Regions from separate parts of the Enterobacter cloacae complex sp. IR5418 genome, predicted to be linked through region 1. Evidence: predicted binding sites of a transcription regulator. Region 1 holds the regulator's gene; each other region holds the start of a gene.
What was found. Region 1 encodes LexA, which represses DNA repair genes until DNA is damaged. Its sites were predicted from a motif close to TNCTGTATGTACATACAGNA; they were not measured.
Positions count from the first base shown of each region.

Region 2: a site for LexA is predicted at 1,656-1,675, ahead of dinB (DNA polymerase IV). Genes of this name have one in related genera too.
Region 3: a site for LexA is predicted at 5,316-5,335, ahead of ACOTX7_RS18855 (DNA translocase FtsK 4TM domain-containing protein). Genes of this name have one in related genera too.

Region 1 covers NZ_JBMKHS010000014.1:32,615-40,678, reverse strand. Annotated here, with positions in the region: gene traF (conjugal transfer protein TraF) at 1-472, opposite strand, end outside; gene ACOTX7_RS12805 (cupin domain-containing protein) at 665-1,153, opposite strand; gene zur (zinc uptake transcriptional repressor Zur) at 1,271-1,783, shown strand; gene ACOTX7_RS12795 (CsbD family protein) at 1,831-2,040, opposite strand; gene dinF (MATE family efflux transporter DinF) at 2,160-3,497, opposite strand; gene lexA (transcriptional repressor LexA) at 3,560-4,168, opposite strand; gene ACOTX7_RS12780 (diacylglycerol kinase) at 4,277-4,645, opposite strand; gene plsB (glycerol-3-phosphate 1-O-acyltransferase PlsB) at 4,800-7,220, shown strand; gene ubiA (4-hydroxybenzoate octaprenyltransferase) at 7,310-8,064, opposite strand, start outside.
Region 2 covers NZ_JBMKHS010000036.1:20,113-28,176, forward strand. Annotated here, with positions in the region: gene nqrE (NADH:ubiquinone reductase (Na(+)-transporting) subunit E) at 1-148, shown strand, start outside; gene nqrF (NADH:ubiquinone reductase (Na(+)-transporting) subunit F) at 159-1,382, shown strand; gene nqrM ((Na+)-NQR maturation NqrM) at 1,385-1,585, shown strand; gene dinB (DNA polymerase IV) at 1,693-2,751, shown strand; gene pepD (cytosol nonspecific dipeptidase) at 2,807-4,264, opposite strand; gene gpt (xanthine phosphoribosyltransferase) at 4,526-4,984, shown strand; gene frsA (esterase FrsA) at 5,089-6,333, shown strand; gene crl (sigma factor-binding protein Crl) at 6,390-6,791, shown strand; gene phoE (phosphoporin PhoE) at 6,922-7,974, opposite strand.
Region 3 covers NZ_JBMKHS010000029.1:42,965-51,028, reverse strand. Annotated here, with positions in the region: gene rarA (replication-associated recombination protein RarA) at 1-830, opposite strand, end outside; gene lolA (outer membrane lipoprotein chaperone LolA) at 840-1,454, opposite strand; gene ACOTX7_RS18855 (DNA translocase FtsK 4TM domain-containing protein) at 1,582-5,238, opposite strand; gene lrp (leucine-responsive transcriptional regulator Lrp) at 5,374-5,868, opposite strand; gene trxB (thioredoxin-disulfide reductase) at 6,412-7,380, shown strand; gene cydD (heme ABC transporter permease/ATP-binding protein CydD) at 7,495-8,064, shown strand, end outside.

The DNA of each region.
Region 1 (8,064 bases):
CATAGCCTTTTGCCATAAAGGCCACGGAAAGGACATCGTTAGGGATACTGACGGCAATCCCCGCCCCTGCGGTGGCGCGTGCGGTTTTGCCTTTCAGGTAGTCCAGCTCATCGGCGAGATCTTTCGCTGCGCCCTGGAACTGATTAATCGAACCTAGAGGATTGGTGATAACTTCAATGGGCGTCAGACTATCAACCACATCCTTGTAATGATTGATTTTGTCGTTAATGGTATCAATCTCGTCCTGAAGATTGTCTTCATCAGTTATCTGCACGCCCACGGACGGCAAAATGACCGTCACATCATCCTCGGGCTTAGATTTTGCCAGCAATGCGGGGTTGATTAACGCCCCGCTGCCATAGCTCCCTGCCGCGACGCCTGTGCCACCCATTGCGTCACTGCGCGCTTCCGTCCAGGTATTGGCTGCTCCCGCCTGATTTGCCATAAAAAAGGAGACAGCAATGCTAACCATCGAAAATTTAAAATGTTTTTTCACAGTGTGCTCGTAAATAGTTTGTTATTAGTTAACCCTGTCTGTTATCACCCAAACAGGAACGAACTATTGCTGTGAATAAGTGCAAAAAGACCCGCTATTTCCTTAAGTTAAATTCCATCCCGGCCTGTTGTAATATGTGACGGCCATCAATATTTATAGAAGAGGAAATTATTTTCGCCCAGGTTTTCCATCGTGCGGCCCAAAAAACTGCGGCGGATGGTCCACCCAGCGGTCTTCGCGCGTCGCGGCATACTCCGGATTGAGCGGATAGTAGATGCGGTTATGTTTTTTATTGGCCTCACCCACCACCAGTAAGCGCACCTCTTCATCGGTATTGTTGATAAAGGTATGGCACACGCCCGTCCCGGCAGGGAACCCCACGCTGTCTCCGGGTTCGAGCTTCCACAGATAGCCATTAATCCAGGCTTCAGGGTAACCCTCCAGAACGTAAACAAACTCCTCTTCGTCGCTTTCCGCATGCGGATAAGACGTGCGGCGTCCGGGCGGCAGCCGTTCATGGTGAATACCAATGCGGCCCAGTCCCAGCTTTCGGGCCAGCGGCGCGCCAACAGAAAAACGTTCGTTGCTGTCAGGATACGTTGCGTCATCGGCGCCTTCCACGTCCCGCCAGTGCCGAATACAGTCAGGTCTTTTCATTATGCGATCTCCCGATTTGCGATGCGTCAGGTATAGCACAGCCTGGCGGATCTCGGTGTTTTTAGCAGAACATGATAAAGTGAGGGTTTTCACCCCTTACCATATCCGAGGTGCCCGATGGACAAGTCCACAAAAGAGCTGTTAGCGCAAGCTGAAAAGCTGTGCGCGCAACGCAATGTGCGCCTGACCCCGCAGCGCCTTGAGGTACTGCGTCTGATGAGCCTGCAACAGGGTGCCATCAGCGCCTACGATCTGCTCGACCTGCTGCGTGAAAGCGAGCCGCAGGCAAAGCCACCGACCGTCTATCGGGCGCTGGATTTTCTGCTGGAGCAAGGGTTTGTGCATAAAGTGGAATCAACCAACAGCTATGTGCTGTGCCATCTTTTTGACCAGCCGACTCACACGTCCGCCATGTTTATCTGCGATCGCTGTGGCGTGGTGAAGGAGGAGTGTGCGGAAGGGGTAGAAGATATTATGCATACGCTGGCAGCCAGAATGGGCTTTGCGCTGCGCCATAACGTGATCGAAGCCCACGGCTTATGTTCTGCCTGCGTGGAGGTGGAGTCATGTCGCCATCAGGACGCCTGTCAGCACGATCACTCTATTCTGGTGAAGAAAAAGCCACGTTAAAGCCAAAGAAAAAGGCGGCTTATAGCCGCCCTTGGGGATAGTGCCGGTTACCAGCGGTAGTCGTTACGGGTTTCCCAGTCTTTGACTTCATTTTCCGCCTGATCTTTTTCGTAACCGTAGCGCTCCTGGATTTTACCTACCAGCTGATCGCGCTTACCTTCAATGACGGTCATATCGTCATCTGTCAGCTTACCCCACTGTTCTTTCGCTTTACCTTTGAATTGCTTCCAGTTGCCGCCGATTTCGTCTTTATTCATAATCGTGTCCTCGTGTTAAGCGTCTATGAGTATCGTCCGCTTCGTTCTTTTCTGCTGGACGTGATTATTATTGTAGTTAAGGATTCGGCAGTTGTTTTTATATTCGGAATCTTTAACCGTTACGATATATCGTGCGAAGCTGGAAACCAGGTATTGTTTCGCCAGTGACGATGCCAGATAACGGCCAGCGAAAGGCCACGCAGTGAAAGAAAGACCGCCAGCGCCAGCCACAGACCGTGATTACCGAGATATGGCAGGGTCAGCAGCGTCAGGCCGAACCCCGCCGCAGCGACGGCCATGCTGTTGCGCATCTCCGCCCCCCGCGTGGCGCCAATAAACATCCCGTCCAGCAAATAGCACCATACGCCCACCACGGGTAGAACCACCTGCCAGAGAAGGTAGCGATCGGCCAGCTCACGTAGCGCGGGTATTGAGGTCAGCAGTGCGACAATATGCTCGCCAAAACAGGCGTAAACGAAGGCAAATACCAGGGCCACCAGACCCGCCTGACGGCAGGCAGCACGCCAGACTTCACGCAACTGGCCGCCTTCACGCGCGCCATAGGCCTGCCCTGAATGTGCCTCCACGGCGTAAGCAAAACCATCCAGCGCGTAAGCGGTAAAGGTCAATAACGTCATGAGCACTGCGTTGACCGCGACGATCTCTGGCCCAAGACGCGCACCAAACACGGTTAATGCGCCAAAGCAGAGTTGCAGCAGGAGCGAACGGAGCATGATGTCGCGATTAAGCGCCAGCAGCTTACGAATGTTACCGCGCCAGGCCGTTTTCAGCAGCGCAAGCGAGATACCGCGCATCGCCAGCACGCGCCAGACCATCCACAAACCGATCAGCAGCGTACCGTACTCGGCAATTGCCGTGGCCAGCGCTGCGCCCCGGACGTTCATGTGCAGTCCCATCACCAGCCAGAGATCGAGCACAATGTTAAGCAGATTGCCCACCACCAGCAGGATCACCGGCGCGCGGGCGTACTGTACGCCCAGTAACCAGCCCAGCAGGACCAGGTTTGCCAGTGACGCGGGCGCGCTGAGCCAGCGAATTTCGAGGAACCGCCGGGCCTGCTCCAGTACGGCATCACTGCCACCCACAATATGCAGCGCAAGATCAATCAGCGGCGTTCGCAACAGAACGATTAACGCGCCAGCACCGAACGCCAGGATAAGCGGCTGAACCAGCGCACGCGCCAGACGGAGGGGATCTTTTGCACCATACGCCTGAGCCGTCAGGCCTGTCGTACTCATGCGCAGAAAGAGTAGCAGCATAAAGAGGAAGCTGGTCGCCGTTGCGCCGATCGCGACACCGCCCAGATAAATCGGCGAATCCAGATGCCCGATTACCGCCGTATCCACCAGCCCCAGCAGAGGAACGGTGATATTGGAAAAAATCATCGGTAGCGCAAGACGCCACAACGCCTTATCGGCAGAAGTTAGCAATGCCATGGAAAGTACCGGAATCAAAAATAGGCCAGGCTGTAGAGAAACTACAGCCTGTCAGGAAGAGATTACAGCCATTCACCGTTGCGGATAACGCCGACGGCCAGGCCTTCAATGGAGAAGCTCTGCTCGCGGAGATCCACCACAATCGGGGAGAATTCGTTGTTTTCTGGCAGAAGCTGAACGGTGTTACCTTGTTTTTTCAGGCGCTTAACCGTCACTTCATCGTCAATGCGCGCTACCACGACCTGGCCGTTACGCACGTCCTGCGTTTTGTGTACCGCCAGCAGATCGCCATCCAGAATACCGATATCTTTCATGGACATCCCGCTAACACGCAGCAGGAAATCGGCGCTCGGCTTGAACATGCCTGGGTCAACCTGATAGTGCCCTTCGATGTGCTGCTGTGCCAGCAGGGGTTCACCTGCGGCCACGCGGCCCACCAGCGGAATACCGGTCTCTTCTTCCACCAGCAGACGAATGCCGCGTGATGCGCCGGAAACAATCTCAATCACGCCCTTACGCGCCAGCGCCTTAAGGTGCTCTTCGGCAGCATTAGGAGAACGGAAGCCCAGACGCTGTGCAATTTCTGCACGCGTGGGTGGCATACCCGTCTGGCCGATATGATCCCGAATGAGATCAAACACCTCTTGCTGCCTGGTCGTTAACGCTTTCATACCGCCCCCTGGGTGTATATACAGTTATGCTGTGAGTATATACAGTCAAAGGCGATTTTGGAACCAAAAACTGCACAAAAAACCAGGGACTTAATTATTCCTCGAGGCTCATCGGAAATGCGACCAAAGCAGCGTGACCCAGGTGATCGCCGCAGTGATAATCGACAGCAGTACGGCAGCGGAACCCATGTCTTTCGCCCGGCCAGACAGTTCATGGAATTCCGACCCAATCCGGTCCACAACGGCCTCAATAGCGCTATTAAGAATTTCCACTATCATCACCAGAAGGACAGATCCGATGAGCAGTACGCGGGTGATAGCATCAACATCAAGGAAGCAGGCGATGACAACCGCAACGATTGCGGCAACCGCCTCCTGGCGGAAAGCGGCTTCATTAACCCATGCGGCGCGGAAACCTTTCCATGAATAACCGGCAGCTTTAATGATTCGGGTTAACCCAGTGGTATTATTGGCCATTAAAAGAACCTTTTATGATAAATAGCGTCAGTTACTACAGGCGCAGCGCGTTTCGCTGCAACCTGAAGTATGACGGGTAACAACAGAAATTTTGCGCGCTTTCTGTTATCCTTGCGCCGCAATTGCATTATTAACCAGAGGCTTTACATCGTTTATGTCCGGCTGGCCACGAATTTACTACAAATTACTTAATTTACCATTAAGCGTACTGGTAAAAAGTAAGTCTATCCCAGCAGAACCCGCGCTGGAATTAGGGCTCGATACGTCGCGCCCGATTATGTACGTTTTGCCTTATAACTCGAAGGCAGACCTGCTTACGCTTCGCGCTCAATGTCTGGCGCATGATTTACCTGACCCGCTTGAACCGCTGGAAGTCGACGGTACGCTGCTGCCGCGCTACGTGTTCATCCATGGCGGACCGCGCGTGTTCACCTATTACACGCCGAAAGAAGAGTCCATTAAGCTGTTCCATGATTACCTCGATCTGCACCGCAGCAACCCCGAACTGGACGTGCAGATGGTGCCGGTGTCGGTAATGTTTGGGCGTCGTCCGGGACGCGAAAAAGGGGAAGAGAACCCGCCGCTGCGTATGCTCAACGGCATTCAGAAGTTCTTCGCCGTCTCCTGGCTGGGACGCGACAGCTTTGTCCGCTTCTCGCCTTCCGTTTCACTGCGCCGCATGGCGGATGAACACGGCACCGACAAAATTATTGCGCAAAAGCTGGCGCGCGTTGCGCGTATGCACTTTGCACGTCAGCGTCTGGCGGCCGTTGGGCCACGTCTCCCGGCACGTCAGGATCTCTTCAACAAGCTGCTGGCTTCCAAAGCGATTGCCCGTGCCGTAGAAGACGAAGCGCGCAGCAAGAAAATTTCGCACGAGAAAGCGCAGCAGAACGCAATCGCGCTGATGGAAGAGATCGCCGCGAACTTCTCCTACGAGATGATTCGCCTCTCCGACCGTATCCTCGGCTTCACGTGGAACCGCCTCTATCAGGGGATTAACGTCCACAACGCCGAGCGCGTGCGTCAGTTAGCGCACGACGGCCACGAGATTGTCTACGTGCCCTGCCACCGCAGCCACATGGACTACCTGCTGCTCTCTTACGTCCTCTATCACCAGGGGCTGGTGCCGCCGCACATTGCTGCCGGTATCAACCTGAACTTCTGGCCAGCAGGCCCGATTTTCCGCCGTCTGGGTGCCTTCTTCATTCGCCGTACCTTCAAGGGCAACAAGCTCTACTCCACCGTCTTCAGGGAGTATCTGGGCGAGCTGTTCAGCCGCGGTTATTCCGTGGAGTACTTTGTTGAAGGGGGGCGCTCCCGTACCGGTCGTCTGCTCGATCCGAAGACCGGCACGCTGTCGATGACCATTCAGGCCATGCTGCGTGGCGGTACGCGTCCTATCACGCTGGTGCCTATCTACATCGGGTATGAACACGTGATGGAAGTGGGCACCTACGCGAAAGAACTGCGCGGTGCGACCAAAGAGAAAGAGAGTCTGCCGCAGATGCTGCGTGGGCTGAGTAAATTGCGCAACCTCGGCCAGGGATACGTTAACTTTGGCGAACCCCTGCCGCTGATGACATATCTGAACCATCATGTTCCGGAGTGGCGCGAGTCTATCGATCCTATCGAGGCGGTACGTCCGGCCTGGCTGACGCCAACGGTCAACGGCATCGCATCCGAGCTGATGGTACGCATCAACAATGCCGGTGCGGCAAACGCCATGAACCTGTGCTGTACCGCGCTTCTGGCCTCTCGCCAGCGTTCACTGACCCGTGAGCAGCTGACCGAGCAGATTGATTGCTACCTCGACATCATGCGCAACGTGCCGTATTCCGTGGATTCGACCGTACCGTCTGCCACTGCCAGCGAGCTTATCGATCACGCGTTGCAGATGAACAAGTTCGAAGTCGAGAAAGATACGATTGGTGACATCATCATTCTGCCGCGCGAGCAGGCCGTGCTGATGACCTACTACCGTAACAACATCACGCATATGCTGATGCTGCCGTCGCTGATGGCGGCCATTATTACCCAGCATCGCCGTATTTCACGTCAGGAGCTGCTGCGCCACATTCAGGCCATCTACCCGATGCTGAAAGCGGAGCTGTTCCTGCGCTGGAGTGAAGATGAGCTGGCGGCAGAACTCGATAAAATGACCGCAGAGATGCATCGTCAGGGGCTGATTACCATCAGCGATGACGAACTGCATATCAACCCGTCACGTTCTCGTACCTTGCAGCTGCTGGCTTCCGGTGCCCGTGAGACGTTGCAGCGCTACGCCATTACCTTCTGGTTGTTGAGTGCAAACCCGTCAATCAACCGCGGTACGCTGGAAAAAGAGAGCCGGACGTTGGCCCAGCGCCTCTCCGTTCTGCATGGCATTAATGCCCCGGAATTCTTCGACAAAGCGGTATTCAGCTCCCTGGTGCTGACGCTGCGCGACGAAGGGTATATCAGCGATACGGGCGATGCCGAGCCGGAAGAGACGATGAAGGTTTATCAGATGCTGGCAGAGCTGATTACCTCGGATGTGCGTTTGACGATTGAGAGTTCGACGCAGGGCGAATGATGCTAAAGCCGGGTGGCGCTAACGCTTACCCGGCCTACATGTTACGCTAAATCGTAGGCCGGGTAAGGCGAAGCCGCCACCCGGCTTTTTTATGACCAGTAACTCATCGCCAGCCCCAGAAACAGCACCAGCCCGACGTAGTTGTTATTCAGAAACGCTTTAAAGCAGGCTTCACGCTCGCGCTTCGCGATCAGCTTCTGCTGATACGCAAACAGCAGTCCCGCCACCAGTACGGACCAGTAAAACGCCCAGTTCAGCCCGTTCAGGCGACCAATCGTCACCATCAGCGCCAGCACCGCCACCTGCAATATGCCGATGATCAGTTTGTCGTGACGACCAAACAGGATCGCCGTCGATTTGATGCCAATCTTGAGATCGTCATCGCGATCGACCATCGCGTATTGGGTATCGTACGCAACGGCCCAGAGAATATTCGCCAGGAACATCAGCCAGCAGCTGAGTGGAACGGACTCGCTGACTGCGGCAAATGCCATGGGAATCGACCAGCCAAATGCCGCACCCAATACCACCTGCGGCAGATGGGTGTATCGCTTCATAAACGGGTAAACCCAGGCCAGCGCCAGGGCTGCAACGGAGAGCAGAATGGTCATGGTGTTAAGCGTTAACACCAGCAGGAAAGAGAGAAGCACCAGCACCACAAACAGGATACGCGCCTCTTTCCCGGTCACCTGACCGCTCGGCAGAGGTCGATTCGCGGTACGCTTCACATGCCCGTCAAATTTACGGTCGGCATAGTCGTTAACCACACAACCCGCAGCGCGCATCAGCCAGACACCCGCCACAAACACCGCCAGGATCCACAGCGGCGGCACGCCCGGCGTGG
Region 2 (8,064 bases), on a different contig from region 1:
GATGCTGGCGATTGTCACCATGGCGGGGATCCGTGAAAAAATGAAATATGCCAACGTGCCTGCGGGTCTTCGTGGCTTAGGGATCACCTTTATCACCACCGGCCTGATGGCGTTGGGCTTTATGTCCTTCTCCGGTGTGCAGCTATAAGGGCTAACAGATGGAAATTATTCTTGGCGTGGTGATGTTCACGCTGATAGTACTGGTGCTGTCAGGGCTGATCCTGGCGGCGCGTGCGAAGCTGGTCAATTCCGGGGATGTGATCATTGATATCAATGATGATCCACAGAACCAGATCCGTACCCCGGCAGGGGATAAGCTGCTCAACACCCTCTCCGGCAACGGGATATTTGTCTCGTCTGCCTGTGGCGGCGGTGGCTCCTGTGGACAGTGCCGTGTGAAGGTTAAAGAGGGTGGCGGTGATATTCTGCCAACGGAACTGTCGCATATCACGAAGCGTGAAGCGAAAGAGGGATGCCGTCTGGCGTGTCAGGTCGCCGTGCGCCAGAACATGAAGATTGAGCTGCCGGAGGAGATCTTCGGCGTGAAAAAATGGGAGTGCGAAGTTATCTCTAACGATAACAAAGCCACGTTCATTAAAGAGCTCAAGCTGCGTGTCCCTGAAGGGGAGAGCGTCCCGTTCCGCGCGGGCGGGTATATTCAGATTGATTGTCCGGCACACACTGTAGCGTATGCCGACTTCGATGTACCTGAAGAGTACCGGGCAGACTGGGATAAATTTAACCTCTTCCGCTTTGTTTCCGAGGTAAAAGAGCCAGCGCTTCGCGCCTATTCCATGGCGAACTACCCGGAAGAGAAGGGCATTATTATGCTCAACGTGCGTATCGCTACGCCGCCGCCGAATGTGCCTGATGCACCGCCTGGCGTGATGTCGTCGTATATCTGGTCCCTCAAGCCTGGCGACAAAGTGACGATTTCTGGCCCGTTCGGTGAGTTCTTTGCCAAAGATACCGACGCGGAAATGGTCTTTATCGGCGGTGGTGCGGGTATGGCGCCGATGCGTTCGCATATCTTTGACCAGCTCAAACGACTCGGCAGCAAGCGTAAGATCAGCTTCTGGTATGGGGCGCGTTCACTGCGTGAAATGTTCTACGACGATGAGTTTGAACAACTGGCGCGTGATAACCCTAACTTTACCTTCCACGTGGCGCTATCCGATCCGCAGCCGGAAGATAACTGGACAGGTTATACGGGCTTCATCCACAACGTGCTGTATGAAAACTACCTGAAACAGCATCCGGCACCGGAAGACTGCGAGTTTTATATGTGCGGTCCGCCAATGATGAACGCCGCCGTGATCAAGATGCTCAAAGATCTTGGGGTGGAAGATGAGAACATCATGCTCGATGATTTCGGAGGCTGATTATGCTGACCTTTCTGGCGACTTTTGCGGTGTTTGTGCTGGTGATCTTCGGTATGTCTTTAGGCTGGATCATCAAGCGTAAAAGCATTCAGGGCAGCTGCGGAGGCATCTCTTCCATCGGTATGGAAAAGGTATGTGACTGCCCTGAGCCGTGCGATGCACGGAAAAAGCGGATGGCTCGCGAGCAGCAACGCATTATTTAGTCTTCCTGGTCGGGTAAGGCAAAGCCGCTACCCGACAATTCCCACGCACACTTCTCAACCCTCATTTCTTTACTGTATACTTATCCAGTAAAGAGTGAGGGCTTACTATGCGCAAAATAATCCATGTCGATATGGACTGCTTTTTTGCCGCAGTGGAGATGCGTGACAACCCGGCGCTGCGGGATATTCCCATCGCCATTGGCGGCAGCCGCGTTCAGCGCGGTGTGATCAGCACCGCCAACTACCCTGCACGCAAATTTGGCGTACGCAGCGCCATGCCGACCGCGATGGCGCTGAAACTGTGCCCGCATCTCACTCTTCTGCCCGGACGTTTTGATGCCTACAAAGAAGCGTCGAGCCACATTCGGGAGATCTTCTCCCGCTACACCTCCCTGATTGAACCGTTATCGCTGGATGAAGCCTATCTGGATGTCACCCACAGCGTGCACTGCCACGGCTCCGCCACCCTGATGGCACAGGAGATCCGCCAGACTATTTTTAACGAGCTTAATCTCACGGCATCGGCAGGCGTTGCGCCGGTAAAGTTTCTTGCCAAAATCGCCTCCGATTTAAATAAGCCCAACGGCCAGTACGTCATCACCCCGGAAGAGGTTCCGGCGTTTTTAAAAACGCTGCCGCTCAGTAAAATTCCCGGTGTGGGTAAAGTCTCCGCCGCGAAGCTGGAAAGTATGGGGTTACGCACCTGCGAAGACGTTCAGCGCAGCGATCTGGCGCTGCTGCTTAAGCGTTTTGGCAAGTTTGGCCGCGTATTGTGGGAACGCAGTCAGGGTATTGACGATCGTGATGTTAACAACGAACGGCTGCGTAAATCGGTCGGGGTTGAACGCACGCTCAGCGAAGATATTCATGACTGGACCGAGTGTGAAACCATCATTACGGAACAGCTCTATCCTGAGCTTGAACGACGTTTGCTGAAGGTCAAACCGGATCTGCTCATTGCCCGACAAGGCATCAAACTGAAATTTAATGATTTTCAGCAGACGACGCAGGAGCATGTCTGGCCGCGTCTGAACAAAGAGGATCTTATCGCGACGGCGAAAAAGGCGTGGGAAGAGCGGCGGGGTGGGCGAGGCGTCCGGCTGGTGGGGCTGCACGTTACATTGCTGGATCCGCAGCTAGAGCGTCAGTTGGTTCTGGGACTTTAGATTACGCTACTCGTAGGCCCGGTGAGCGTAGCGACACCGGGCAACAGACGAGGAATTACTTCGCAGGGATTGCTTTCAGCAATTCAGTCAGCAGCGTCCAGTAATGACCGACGCTTTCAATGTGAACCTGCTCATCCGGAGAGTGTGGACCGGTGATGGTCGGCCCGATGGAGACCATGTCCATATCCGGATACGGTTTCTTGAACAGACCACACTCCAGACCCGCGTGAATAACCTGAATGTTCGGGGTGCTGTTGAACAGTCGCTGATAAGTTTCACGCACCAGTGCCATGACCGGAGAACTTGCATCCGGCTGCCAGCCCGGGTAGCTACCTTTTGCAGACGTTTTCGCGCCCGCCAGGGTACCCAGAGATTCCAGCATGCTCACAACGTACTCCTTACCGCTGTCGATCAGGGAGCGGATCAGGCAGATGATCTCTGCGCTGTCGTCGCCCATGGTCACCACGCCCACGTTCAGGGAGGTTTCCACCACGCCTTTTGCGACATCTGAATTGCGGATCACGCCGTTTGGCGTTGCGTTCAGCAGTTGAACAAACGAGTCACGAGACTGTGTGGTCAGCGCGGCTTTATCCGTTGTTACGGACTCCAGCACGACAGTCAGGTTTTTCTCTTTGGCTGACAGTTCGTTTTTCAGGATATCCAGATACACGCTGGCGAGTCTTTTCAGTTCATCCGCTTTCGCCGCAGGCACCGCCACGGTCGCGAAGGCTTCGCGAGGGATCGCGTTACGCAGCGTACCGCCGTTGAAGTCCACCAGGCGCAGATCCAGTTCAGCGGCATGGCCCGCCAGGAAACGTGCCAGCAGTTTGTTGGCGTTGCCCAGGCCCAGGTGAATATCACCGCCGGAGTGACCGCCTTTCAGCCCTTTCAGCGTCAGCTTAAAGGTCTCGAACCCCGCAGGGATCGCTTCGCGGGACAGCGGCAGGGTTGAGATGAAATCGATCCCGCCCGCGCAGCCCATGTAGATCTCACCTTCTTCTTCGGAGTCGGTGTTGATCAGAATGTCTGCTTGCAGCCAGTTCGCCTGGAGACCAAACGCCCCATCCATGCCCGCTTCTTCAGTCATGGTCAGCAGCACTTCCAGCGGACCATGTTCAACGCTGTCGTCAGCCAGCACGGCCAGCGCGGAAGCCATACCAATGCCGTTATCAGCGCCAAGCGTTGTGCCGCGCGCCTTTACCCACTCACCGTCGATGTACGGCTGAATCGGGTCTTTCGTGAAGTCGTGAACGGTGTCGTTGTTTTTCTGCGGAACCATGTCCAGGTGCGCCTGCAATACCACTGGCTTGCGGTTTTCCATACCTGCGGTGGCAGGTTTGCGGATCAGAATGTTGCCAACCTGGTCGCGCTCAGCGTGCAGACCTTTTTCCTTCGCCCAACCCATAATATGTTCGGCAAGTTGTTCTTCGTGATAGGAAGGGTGCGGAATAGAGCAGATTTTGGCAAAAATATCCCACAGCGGCTGTGGAGATAATTGAGACAGTTCAGACACGATAGGTCTCCTTGTCGTTGCGCTGCAAAACAATGTTGCAGGTCACAGGGTTAGCAGGTTAATCGTTACCACAAGACGGGCTTGCGAGATGCAACTGAGAATACCACTTTCTCCCGTGGCTGGTAGCATTAAGCATGTAAAAACTCAGGCTCATGGCGCGTAACACTGGTTTTTAGTGCGTCAGATCTCTATAATCTCGCGCAACCTATTTCCCCCTCGAACACTTTTTAAGCCGTATATAAACAGGCTGGGACACTTCACATGAGCGAAAAATACGTCGTCACCTGGGACATGTTGCAGATTCACGCACGCAAACTGGCTGCGCGTCTGATGCCTTCCGAGCAGTGGAAAGGCATTATTGCCGTCAGCCGTGGCGGTCTGGTACCGGGGGCGCTGCTGGCACGTGAGCTGGGTATTCGTCATGTCGATACCGTATGTATCTCCAGCTATGACCACGATAACCAGCGTGAACTGAAAGTGCTGAAGCGCGCCGAAGGCGACGGTGAAGGCTTTATCGTTATCGACGATCTGGTGGACACCGGCGGTACCGCGGTCGCTATCCGCGAAATGTATCCAAAAGCGCACTTTGTCACTATCTTCGCGAAACCTGCGGGTCGCCCACTGGTTGATGATTACGTGATTGATATCCCGCAGGATACTTGGATTGAACAGCCATGGGATATGGGCGTGGTCTTCGTACCGCCTATTTCTGGCCGTTAATTTCAGTACGTAACTTTACACGCCCGGTTATGCCGGGCGTTGTTCTTTTTAGCCTGCCACGCGTTACAATGGTCTTCATATGACGTATCCATGGAGGCAACGCAATGACGCAGGCGAATCTCACCGAAACTCTCTTCAAACCCCGTTTCAAGCACCCTGAAACGTCGACGCTGGTGCGTCGGTTTAATCCGGGGACAATGCCTGCTGTTCAGTCAGCGTTAGATGGTAAAAACGTGCCCCACTGGTATCGAATGATTAACCGCCTGATGTGGATCTGGCGCGGCATCGATCCGTGTGAAATCCTCGACGTGCAGGCGCGTATCGTAATGAGCGAGTCTGAGCGCACCGACAGCGATCTCTACGATACGGTGGTGGGCTACCGTGGCGGAAACTGGATCTACGAATGGTCAAAGCAGGCCATGCTTTGGCAGCAAAAAGCGAGCCAGGAAGAAGATGCTACGCGCAGCGGCAAGCACTGGCTGCATGCGGCAAACCTGTACAGCATCGCTGCTTATCCGCATCTAAAAGGCGACGAACTGGCGGAGCAGGCGCAGGCGCTGGCAAACCGGGCTTATGAGGAGGCCGCCCAGCGACTGCCTGGTCGGATGCGTGAAATTGAGTTCGCCATTCCCGGCGGCAGCCCGGTGACCGGATTCCTGCACATGCCGGAGGGGGAAGGCCCGTTCCCGACAGTTCTGATGTGCGGTGGGCTGGACTCGTTACAAATCGACTATTACAGCCTGTATGAGCGCTACTTTGCCCCAAAAGGGATCGCCATGCTGACGCTCGATATGCCTTCAATTGGTTTTTCATCCAAATGGAAACTTACGCAAGACTCCAGCCTGCTGCACCAGCATGCATTAAAAGCGCTGGAGAATATCCCCTGGGTTGACCACACCCGGGTAGGCGCGTTTGGCTTCCGCTTTGGCGCTAACGTCGCGGTACGGCTGGCCTACCTTGAATCTTCCCGCCTGAAGGCCGTCGCCTGTCTTGGCCCGGTGGTACATGCTCTGTTAAGCGATCCTGCGCGTCAGGGGAGCGTTCCTGAGATGTATCTCGACGTGTTGGCGAGTCGACTTGGCATGCATGATGCTTCAGACGACGCGTTGCGCATTGAACTTAATCGTTATTCATTAAAGACGCAGGGCTTACTCGGCCGCCGTTGCCCAACCCCGATGATGTCCGGTTTCTGGAAGAACGATCCGTTTAGCCCGGAAGAGGAGTCGCGTTTAATCACGTCGTCATCTGCGGAGGGTAAACTGCTTGAAGTGCCGTTCAGCCCCGTGTACCAGAATTTTGACAAAGCGCTTAAAGAGATTACACGCTGGATCACGAAGAGATTGTGTTAATAGTTTGCTAAATTTCGTTGGTTTGGTAAAACAGTGCTTCACAAAAGGAGATCGCAATGACGTTACCGAGTGGACACCCGAAAAGTAGACTGATTAAGAAGTTCATGGCTCTTGGCCCGTATATTCGAGAAGAGCAGTGTGAAGAGAATCGCTTTTTTTTCGACTGCCTGGCTGTTTGCGTCAACGTGAAGCCTGCACCCGAAAAACGCGAGTTCTGGGGCTGGTGGATGGAAATGGAAGCACAGGAAAACCGTTTTACCTATAGCTATCAGTTTGGCCTGTTTAATAAAGACGGGCACTGGCAGGCGACGAGCATCAAAGATCAGGAAGTGATTGATCGTCTGGAGCATACGCTAAAAGAATTTCACGGCAAAGCACGTGACCTGCTGGCAACGCTGGATCTGAAGCTGGAACCTGCGGACGATTTTTCCAGCGAAGCGGTGAAGTTAAGGGCCTGATGATGTCACTGCGCCGGGTGGCGGCTACGCCTTACCCGGCCTGCAAAATGTACTGTCCTGTAGGCCCGGTAAGCGCAGCGTCACCGGGCACAAAAAAACCGGCCGGGCCGGTTTTTTTATTACCACAGCATCAGAACTGATAGGTCAAGCCCAGCGCAACGATATCATCGCTGCTTACGCCCAGTTTATTATCGTCATCGATCTGGTTGATTTTATAATCAACAAATGCAGACATATTTTTGTTGAAATAATATGTCGCACCTACGTCGATGTATTTCACGATATCTTCATCGCCGATACCTTCGATATCTTTGCCTTTAGACTGCACGTAACCCACCGATGGACGCAGACCAAAGTCAAATTGATATTGCGCGACAACTTCGAAGTTTTGCGCTTTATTTGCAAAGCCGCCGGAAATAGGGGCCATATTGCGGGTTTCGGAATAGATAGTTGCCAGATAAATATCGTTGGCATCATATTTCAAACCGGTTGCCCAGCCTTCTGCTTTTTTACCTTCGCCGCGTGCCTGAAGGTTTTGATCGTTAGTGCGATCGGAGCTGGCATACGCACCAATCACAGAAAAATCGCTGCCGCCGAAGTCATAGCTCAGGGAGGTACCGAAGCCGTCACCGTTTTGCTTCTTCACGTCGCGGTTTTCATTTTTGCCCTGGTATTGCAGGGTCATGTTCAGGCCGTCAACCAGGCCAAAGAAATCGGTATTACGGTATGTGGCCAGACCGGAAGCGCGTTTCGTCATAAAGTTATCGGTCTGTGCCAGGCCGTCACCGCCGAACTCAGGGAACATATCGGTCCAGGCGGCGACGTCATACAGCGCGCCCAGGTTACGGCCATAATCCAGAGAGCCGAAGTCTTTCAGTTTCAGACCAGCAAATGCCAGACGTGTTTTTTGAGAAGAATCGCTTTCAGCTTTGTTACCTGCAAATTCAGCTTCCCAACGTCCGTAGCCCGTCAGCTGATCGTTAATCTGTGTTTCACCCTTAAAGCCGAAACGAACGTAAGTCTGGTCACCATCCTTAGCATCATCATCACTGAGATAGTGCATTGCTTTTACTTTGCCGTACACATCCAGTTTATTACCGTTTTTATTATAAACTTCTGCTGCGTGAACCGATGCTGAAGCAACTACGCCCATTACCACTAATGCCAGAGTGCTCTTTTTCATTTTCAATCCTGATTTTATAAAAACGCGCTAATATTCGCTGAGTAATAAGATTCGGCTTATTACCCCGTGAAAAACAGGAAGGGTTTTATC
Region 3 (8,064 bases), on a different contig from region 1:
CAGTAAAGCGCCGCATCCGGAGCACTGCCGCGCACGGATTTATGTAATGCTGAGATCAGGTCATAAAAACGGTCGCCTTTATTATCGAAACGCGCGCTGCGCTCCCCGGCTATTTCGGTCAGCAACTCCTGCTTCAGCACCCGCTTTCCGGCATCGTCCACTTCGGCCATGTCGGCCATCATTTCCAGCGTATTCAGCGCCCGGCGCGCATCGCCGTTGACCAGTTCAGCAATCGCCCGGCGCGTGTCGTCCGGCAGAACGATATCCTGCCCACCGTAGCCGCGCGCCTTATCCTCCATCGCCTGCGTCAGAACCTTTTCGATATCTTCCGTGGTCAGGGATTTAAGGAGATACACGCGCGCACGGGAAAGAAGCGCCGAGTTCAGCTCAAACGATGGGTTTTCCGTGGTTGCGCCGATGAAGAAAATCGTACCGTCTTCAATGTGCGGCAGGAACGCATCCTGCTGGCTCTTGTTGAAGCGGTGGACTTCGTCAACAAACAGAATGGTGCGACGCCCGGCATTGCGGTTTTGCCGCGCCCGCTCGATCGCCTCGCGGATCTCTTTTACACCCGACGTCACCGCAGAAATCCGCTCAACGTCTGCATTGGCGTAACGGGCGATCACTTCAGCGAGGGTAGTTTTACCGGTTCCGGGTGGACCCCAGAGGATCATGGAGTGCAGATGCCCCGCCTCAATAGCGCGCGGCAAGGGTTTCCCCGCAGCCAGCAGGTGTTGCTGGCCAATATACTGCGCTAAATTTTCTGGCCGCATACGGGCGGCCAGAGGTTGAAACGCATTATCTGAAAAATCGAGCGACAGGTTGCTCACTCATGCCTCTTACTTATTGCGTTGGTCGTCCACCGTTACGCCCTGCGGCGGGGTAAAGGTGAATTTCGATGCATCAACGGCGCCGTTTTGCTGAGACTTCAACTGATAGCTACTGCGCTGATCGTCCTGCTCAACCGCACCGAACTGATTGATAGTACCGTTGCTGCTCACGTTAATGGTGAACTGTTTCAGGTTACCGTTGCTGCCTTTTGGCGTCAGGACAAACTCATCACCGTTTTGTTTAATGTTGTACTGCTGCCAGTCGCTGGACTGGTTACGGGCAATGAGCATAAAGGGCGTATTGCTGGTCGCGTCTTTCAGCCAGGTAGCGGTCGCCTGCTCAACAAACGGGTTGTAGAACCATAAGGTTTTACCGTCAGACACCAGAACGCTTTCATCCGGCTGGGTCATATGCCAGTTGAAGAGATTCGGGCGTTTGACCCACAAATCCCCCTGACCTTCCTGCACCGCGTTGCCGCTGCCGTCAGTCACTTTTTGCGTGAAGCTGGCGTGGAAGCTGCTTACTTTATCCAGTCGGCTTTTAAGGTCGCTGGCTGCATCAGCCCAGACGCTGCTGGCAACAAAACTGGAGAGTAATGCACAGGCGATGGCGATTTTTTTCATTGTTATTCCTTAAAATACGTCTTCCCGATATGGGAGTTCCGTTTCTATTCTGGACCTGCCCGAAGGCAGGCGACAGAAGAATATGCTTAATTTTTGCTGATTTACCCTTCTTTGCAATCGCTGAAGGTTAATCAAACGGCGGTGGCGCGAGCACCTCACGGTTACCGTTATGCCCCTGTTCGCTGACGATACCCTGCGCTTCCATCTGCTCGATAATACGCGCCGCGCGGTTGTAGCCGATGCGGAACTGACGCTGCACACCAGAGATGGACGCTTTACGTTTTTCGGTGACGAAATTAACCGCCTGGTCGAATAACGGATCCAGCTCTTCGCCGCCGTCAAAACCACCGCCGCCGCCTTCGCTTTCGCTGTCGGAGGTGATGCCGTCAACGTATTGCGGACGTCCGCGCGCTTTCCAGTCCTGCACCACGGCATGCACTTCCTGGTCGCGAACAAACGCACCGTGGACACGCACCGGCGAGGTGGAGTTCGGGCCGGAATAGAGCATATCACCCATCCCCAGCAGCGACTCTGCACCACCCTGGTCAAGGATAGTACGCGAGTCAATTTTACTCGACACGGTAAACGCGATACGGGTCGGGATGTTTGCCTTAATAAGACCGGTGATGACGTCGACGGACGGGCGCTGTGTTGCCAGCACCAGGTGGATACCCGCCGCACGCGCCTTCTGTGCCAGACGCGCAATCAGCTCTTCCACTTTCTTACCCACGGTCATCATCAGGTCGGCGAATTCATCCACCAGCACCACGATGTAAGGCAGTTTTTCCAGCACCGGATGCTGGGCATCCATGCTGTCACCCGGCTTCCAGTATGGGTCCGGAATCGGACGGCCCATACGCGCCGCCTCGGCGATTTTCTCGTTATAACCGGCCAGGTTACGTACGCCCAGCGCAGACATTAGCTTGTAGCGACGCTCCATTTCATTGACGCTCCAGCGCAACGCGTTGGCGGCGTCCTTCATGTCGGTTACCACTTCCGTTAACAGGTGCGGAATACCTTCGTAGACGGACAGTTCGAGCATTTTCGGGTCGATCATGATGAAACGCACATCTTCAGGCTGCGCTTTGTAGAGCATACTGAGGATCATGGCGTTCACCCCGACCGATTTACCGGAACCGGTGGTACCCGCAACCAGCAGGTGCGGCATCTTCGCGAGATCGGCAACCACCGGATCGCCCGCGATATCTTTACCCAGCACCACGGTCAGCGGGGACGGGTTGTCGCGGAATTTGGTGTTATCCAGCACTTCACGCAGATAAACGGTCTGGCGTTTCTTGTTTGGCAGCTCAAGACCAACGTAAGGCTTGCCAGGGATCACTTCCACTACGCGTACCGCCACGGTGGACAGAGAACGCGCCAGGTCGCGGGACAGATTCGAAATACGCGCCGCTTTTACGCCCGGCGCCAGGTTCAGTTCGAAACGGGTGATCACCGGACCCGGTGAGTAGTTCACCACATCCGCTTTAATACGGAAGTCAGCCAGACGTGCTTCAACCAGACGGGCCATCTGCTCAAGGGCAAAGGTGTCAACCGGCTCCACTTCTGCTGGCGGCGGCGTTAACAGATCCAACGATGGCAGCGGCGTGCTTGGGCGTTGCAGCGGACGGCTGTCTCCGTTACGCATCAGCAGCGGGTGAATCAGGCTTTCCTGCGGCTGTGGTGCTGGCTGCTGGTACTGCGGCTGCGGCGGTTGGGCAGGCGTCTGCGGCTGAGCATAAGCCTGTGGCGCTGGCTGTTGTGGCTGCGCATAAGCCTGCGGCGCTGGCGCCTGACGCACCGGTTCCGCTTCCGGCATCACGCTCGGCGTAAACAGCGGCTCGCTCGGCCCGTCATCCACCAGATCTTTCATCGGTGAAAATTCAAAATCTGACAGCGAGAACGGATTTGCACCCGAAGGCTGCTCACCGGAATAACGTTGCTGTTGCGTGGCCGCAAACTGACGCGCTAATTCCGCTTCGGCAGCATCATCCTCATCCTGCTGAGAATGAACATCGTGTTGGTACTCGTTCCCATAGCGCTGAGTCTGCTGGGCGGCAAACTGACGCGCCAGCTCATCCTGATGCAGTTCGTCGGCATCATCTTCGTAGTCGGACTCACGGGCTTTCTCTTCCGCCATACGCTGGGAAGGCAGTTTAATGCCATAGGAGGCCAGCTCCCGGCGCGTCGGTACGCGCACGCGATTGGGGCGCGGCAATTGTGGACCAATGCCCTCTTTCACCTGAGGACGCGGCGCGCCGTCGGTTACCGGGCTGAACAGCGGAGCGGACGCGGCAGCGGCTGCCGTTGCCTGCTTCACGGTTTCAGCTCCCGACTCAACGGCTGGCGTGGGGTCTACAGGTGCAACGCTCGCAGAAGGCGCTTTTGCAACAGGCTCCTGCACCGGCTCAGGCACCGGCTGATACCAGGCGGCAAGCTGCTCGCGCTCACGGGCGCGGCGCTCTTCCACTTCTTCAAAATAGTACAATGGCGGACGGGATGGCTTCGCTTCCTCCACCGCGTCGGGTTCAGGCGCAACGTATGGCTGTTCTGGTACAGCGGGTTCGGGCGTATAAGCCTGATACGGTTGTTGCGGCTCGCTGGCAGGCTCAGGCGGCTGATACGGTTGCTGCCACTGTTCCTGCTGCACAGGAATATAGCTTTCAGGCTCCGGCGCAATGGTCGGTTCAGGCGTATGGACGCCTGGCGCAGTCTGCCAGTCTACCTGCGGTTGCTGGATCGCGGACTCTGGTGCCGGAACAGGCGAGGACGGCATGACGGCTTCAACAGGCGCAACATGGGCCTGCGCAGCCGTCGTTGCGGCAGCAGCAGCGGCTACCGGTTCAGTCACTGAATAACCATTCAACAGCGGATCGTATTCGTCATACTCACCCGGCGTGGCTCGATGACCAGAGAACAGCACGTCATCAGGATCGACGGCCGCACCGCGATACTCAATCTGCTCGTCTTCATCCATACGCTTGCCGGAGAAAAGCGCGGCATCCGTTTTACGGCCTAACGGGTTAGCAAATTTTTCAGCAACGCGCTGACGGCGCGCCAGAGCACCGCGCAGAATACGCGCGCGACGAGATTCACGACGCTCATCAGGCGCATCGTCTTCTTCATACTCATCTTCATATTCGTCTTCATCGACCCACGTATCGTCGCGACGGGTGCGATTGCTGGCAAACGTGAGCAGAGTCAGAATAAAGCTGCCGATTTTTTCGGCAATGCTCACCCAGGACCAGCCGGTAAACAGCGTCAGTCCCGCCGCCCAGATACAGAGCAGCGCCAGCGTGCCGCCGCTGCTGTGAAGCATCGGTTGCAGCGCGGAACTTAACAGGCTGCCAATCACCCCGCCAGAGGCGAAATACCAGATATCATCGGCATTGATCGCCGCCAGCCCACAGGAGGTGAGGATCAGCGCCAGGGCGCCAATCAGACGCAGCGAAACGGCAAAATAATCGATGTAGTCGTCATTCTGTCGATGACGCCATGCAAACCAGCATCCGCCAATAATAATGACGGGAAGGGTATAGGCCATCACACCGAAAATGAAGAAGAGCGTGTCCGCAAGCCAGGCGCCGGGAACACCACCTAAGTTATGGATAGGCTCATGCCATGCGGTTTGCGACCAGCTGGGATCTGAGGGGTTGAAACTGAGTAAGGCAGCCATCAGCCAGACGGCAAAAAGGGCAATAACAATCAGTAACGCCTCAAGGAGACGACGTCCGCTGCTTAGCTTAGATAATGTGACTTCTTTGTCTTCAGTGTATTCCTGGCTCAAGAAAGGCTCTCCAGGTATCAGGCATGTCCTGCCTGTGTGCTAAAACGGACAACAGTGCCGGGACTCCCCGGCACTGTTGCTGTATGGATTAACAGGAGTGTAATCAAACTACACTGATTTTGCACCTGTTCCGTGTTAGCGCGTCTTAATAACCAGACGATTGCTCTGTTTGACCTCTTCCATCACCACATAAGTACGGGTGTCGTTCACGCCTGGCAGACGCAGCAGGGTTTCACCCAGCAGCTTACGGTAGGCGGACATATCAGGCACACGGGTTTTCAACAGGTAGTCAAAATCACCGGAAACCAGATGACACTCTTGAATTTCTTCAAGTTTTTGTACAGCGGCGTTAAATTGCTCAAACACATCCGGCGCACCACGATTCAGAGTAATCTCAACAAATACCAGAAGTGAGGCATCCAGATAATGCGGGTTCAGCAGAGCCGTATAGCCCTGAATAAAACCCTGTCTTTCCAGTCGACGCACACGCTCAAGGCACGGCGTCGGGGAAAGTCCCACACGTTTTGAAAGCTCGACGTTGGAAATACGCCCATCCTTTTGCAATTCATTAAGAATGTTACGATCGATACGGTCGAGATCTTTGCCAGGGCGCTTCTTGCTATCTACCATTATTATTGTCTCTCTGTATTCCTTCCCTACTCCTGCCTGGACCCTGTGCACATCACTGTTCAGAGCCTGTACCCGTTATTCATCACATCGCCTGGTTATGTATTAGACGCGATGTGGATTCGGGTTCTGCGGTAAGAAGACCGTTGCCCGAAAGCAGTCACAGACATCACGTATGGCGTCTGTCCACACCATGCGTAGATTTCACTGACCCGGTAAAAATGGCATTTCCGTGCATGTCTATGCGACATGCAGTTCGTGCGTCTTTTTTTCTTCCTTGAATGTTTTCGCAAAAGCGCAGGGGATTGTCAAAGCAAAACATCGATTTTTAGTACAAGATGCCGGATATTCATTACGGAGGGGTATTAATCCTCATTTTATTGCCTTATAAACGCGCAGTTTTCAGTAGCAGACGTGATGTGACCGCCTTTGACCCATAGGGCGCGTCTATTGCATATATCGGAAGCAAAACTGTCGTGCTCTTTTTTTACGGCAACAAATTCCCTACAATCCAGCCCATTGCCTGCCAACAACAATGGGGATCTCATGGGCACGACCAAACACAGTAAGCTGCTAATCCTTGGTTCTGGACCTGCGGGATATACCGCAGCGGTCTATGCTGCACGCGCTAACCTGCAACCGGTACTGATCACCGGGATGGAAAAAGGCGGTCAATTGACCACCACCACGGAAGTGGAAAACTGGCCGGGCGACCCGAACGACCTGACCGGGCCGCTGCTGATGGAGCGCATGCATGAGCATGCCACCAAATTCGAAACCGAAATTCTGTTCGACCACATTAATAAAGTGGATTTGCAGAACCGTCCGTTCCGCCTGACGGGTGACAGCGGCGAGTACACCTGTGATGCACTGATCATCGCCACCGGCGCCTCTGCCCGCTATCTCGGCCTGCCGTCTGAAGAAGCGTTCAAAGGCCGCGGCGTGTCAGCCTGTGCCACCTGCGACGGTTTCTTCTACCGCAACCAGAAAGTTGCGGTTATCGGTGGCGGCAACACCGCTGTGGAAGAAGCGCTGTATCTGGCAAACATTGCCTCAGAAGTACACCTGATCCACCGTCGCGACACCTTCCGTGCGGAGAAGATCCTGATCAAACGCCTGATGGACAAAGTGGCGAGCGGCAACATTGTGCTGCACACCAACCGTACGCTGGAAGAAGTGACCGGCGATCAGATGGGCGTGGCGGGACTGCGTATCCGTGATACCCAGGACACCGATAACGTCGAAACGCTGGACGTGGCGGGCCTGTTTGTGGCAATTGGTCACAGCCCGAACACGGCTATCTTCGAAGGCCAGCTTGAGCTGGAGAACGGCTACATCAAAGTGCAGTCTGGCATTCACGGCAACGCCACCCAGACCAGCATTCCAGGTGTCTTCGCGGCAGGCGACGTGATGGACCATATTTATCGCCAGGCGATCACCTCTGCGGGCACCGGCTGTATGGCCGCGCTGGATGCAGAACGATATCTGGATGGACTGGCTGAACAAGGTAAATAATCTTTACAAGTCAGTAACAAACGTAAATAAAGGCGGCCACAGGTCGCCTTTATTTTTGCTCACGTGTAACATGCAGATGTCTAATTTCTTATAACGTCACCTGCAAAGTACGCAATGGAAAAAACCCGTCAACAAGAGTTAACACGCTGGCTGAAACAGCAAAGCGTTCTGTCCCGCCGCTGGCTTATGATCTCCCGCATTCTGGGTTTTATCAGCGGTCTGTTGATTGTTGCCCAGGCATGGCTGCTGGCCCGCATTCTCAATCATATGATCATGGAGAACATCCCGCGCGAAGCGCTGCTGTTGCCGTTTATCGTTCTGGTGCTGGTTTTTGTTCTGCGTGCGTGGGTGGTCTGGCTGCGCGAGCGGGTTGGGTTCCACGCCGGGCAGCACATCCGCTATGAGATCCGCCGCAAGGTGCTCGACCGGCTTTCTGAAGCCGGTCCTGCGTGGATCCAGGGCAAACCGGCCGGTAGCTGGGCAACGCTGATCCTTGAGCAAATCGATGATATGCACGATTACTACGCGCGGTATCTTCCACAGATGGCGCTGGCGGTTTTTGTGCCACTGCTGATTGTTATCGCCATCTTCCCTGTTAACTGGGTGGCGGCGTTGATCCTGCTGGGCACCGCCCCGCTGATCCCGCTGTTTATGGCAATGGTCGGCATGGGCGCGGCAGATGCA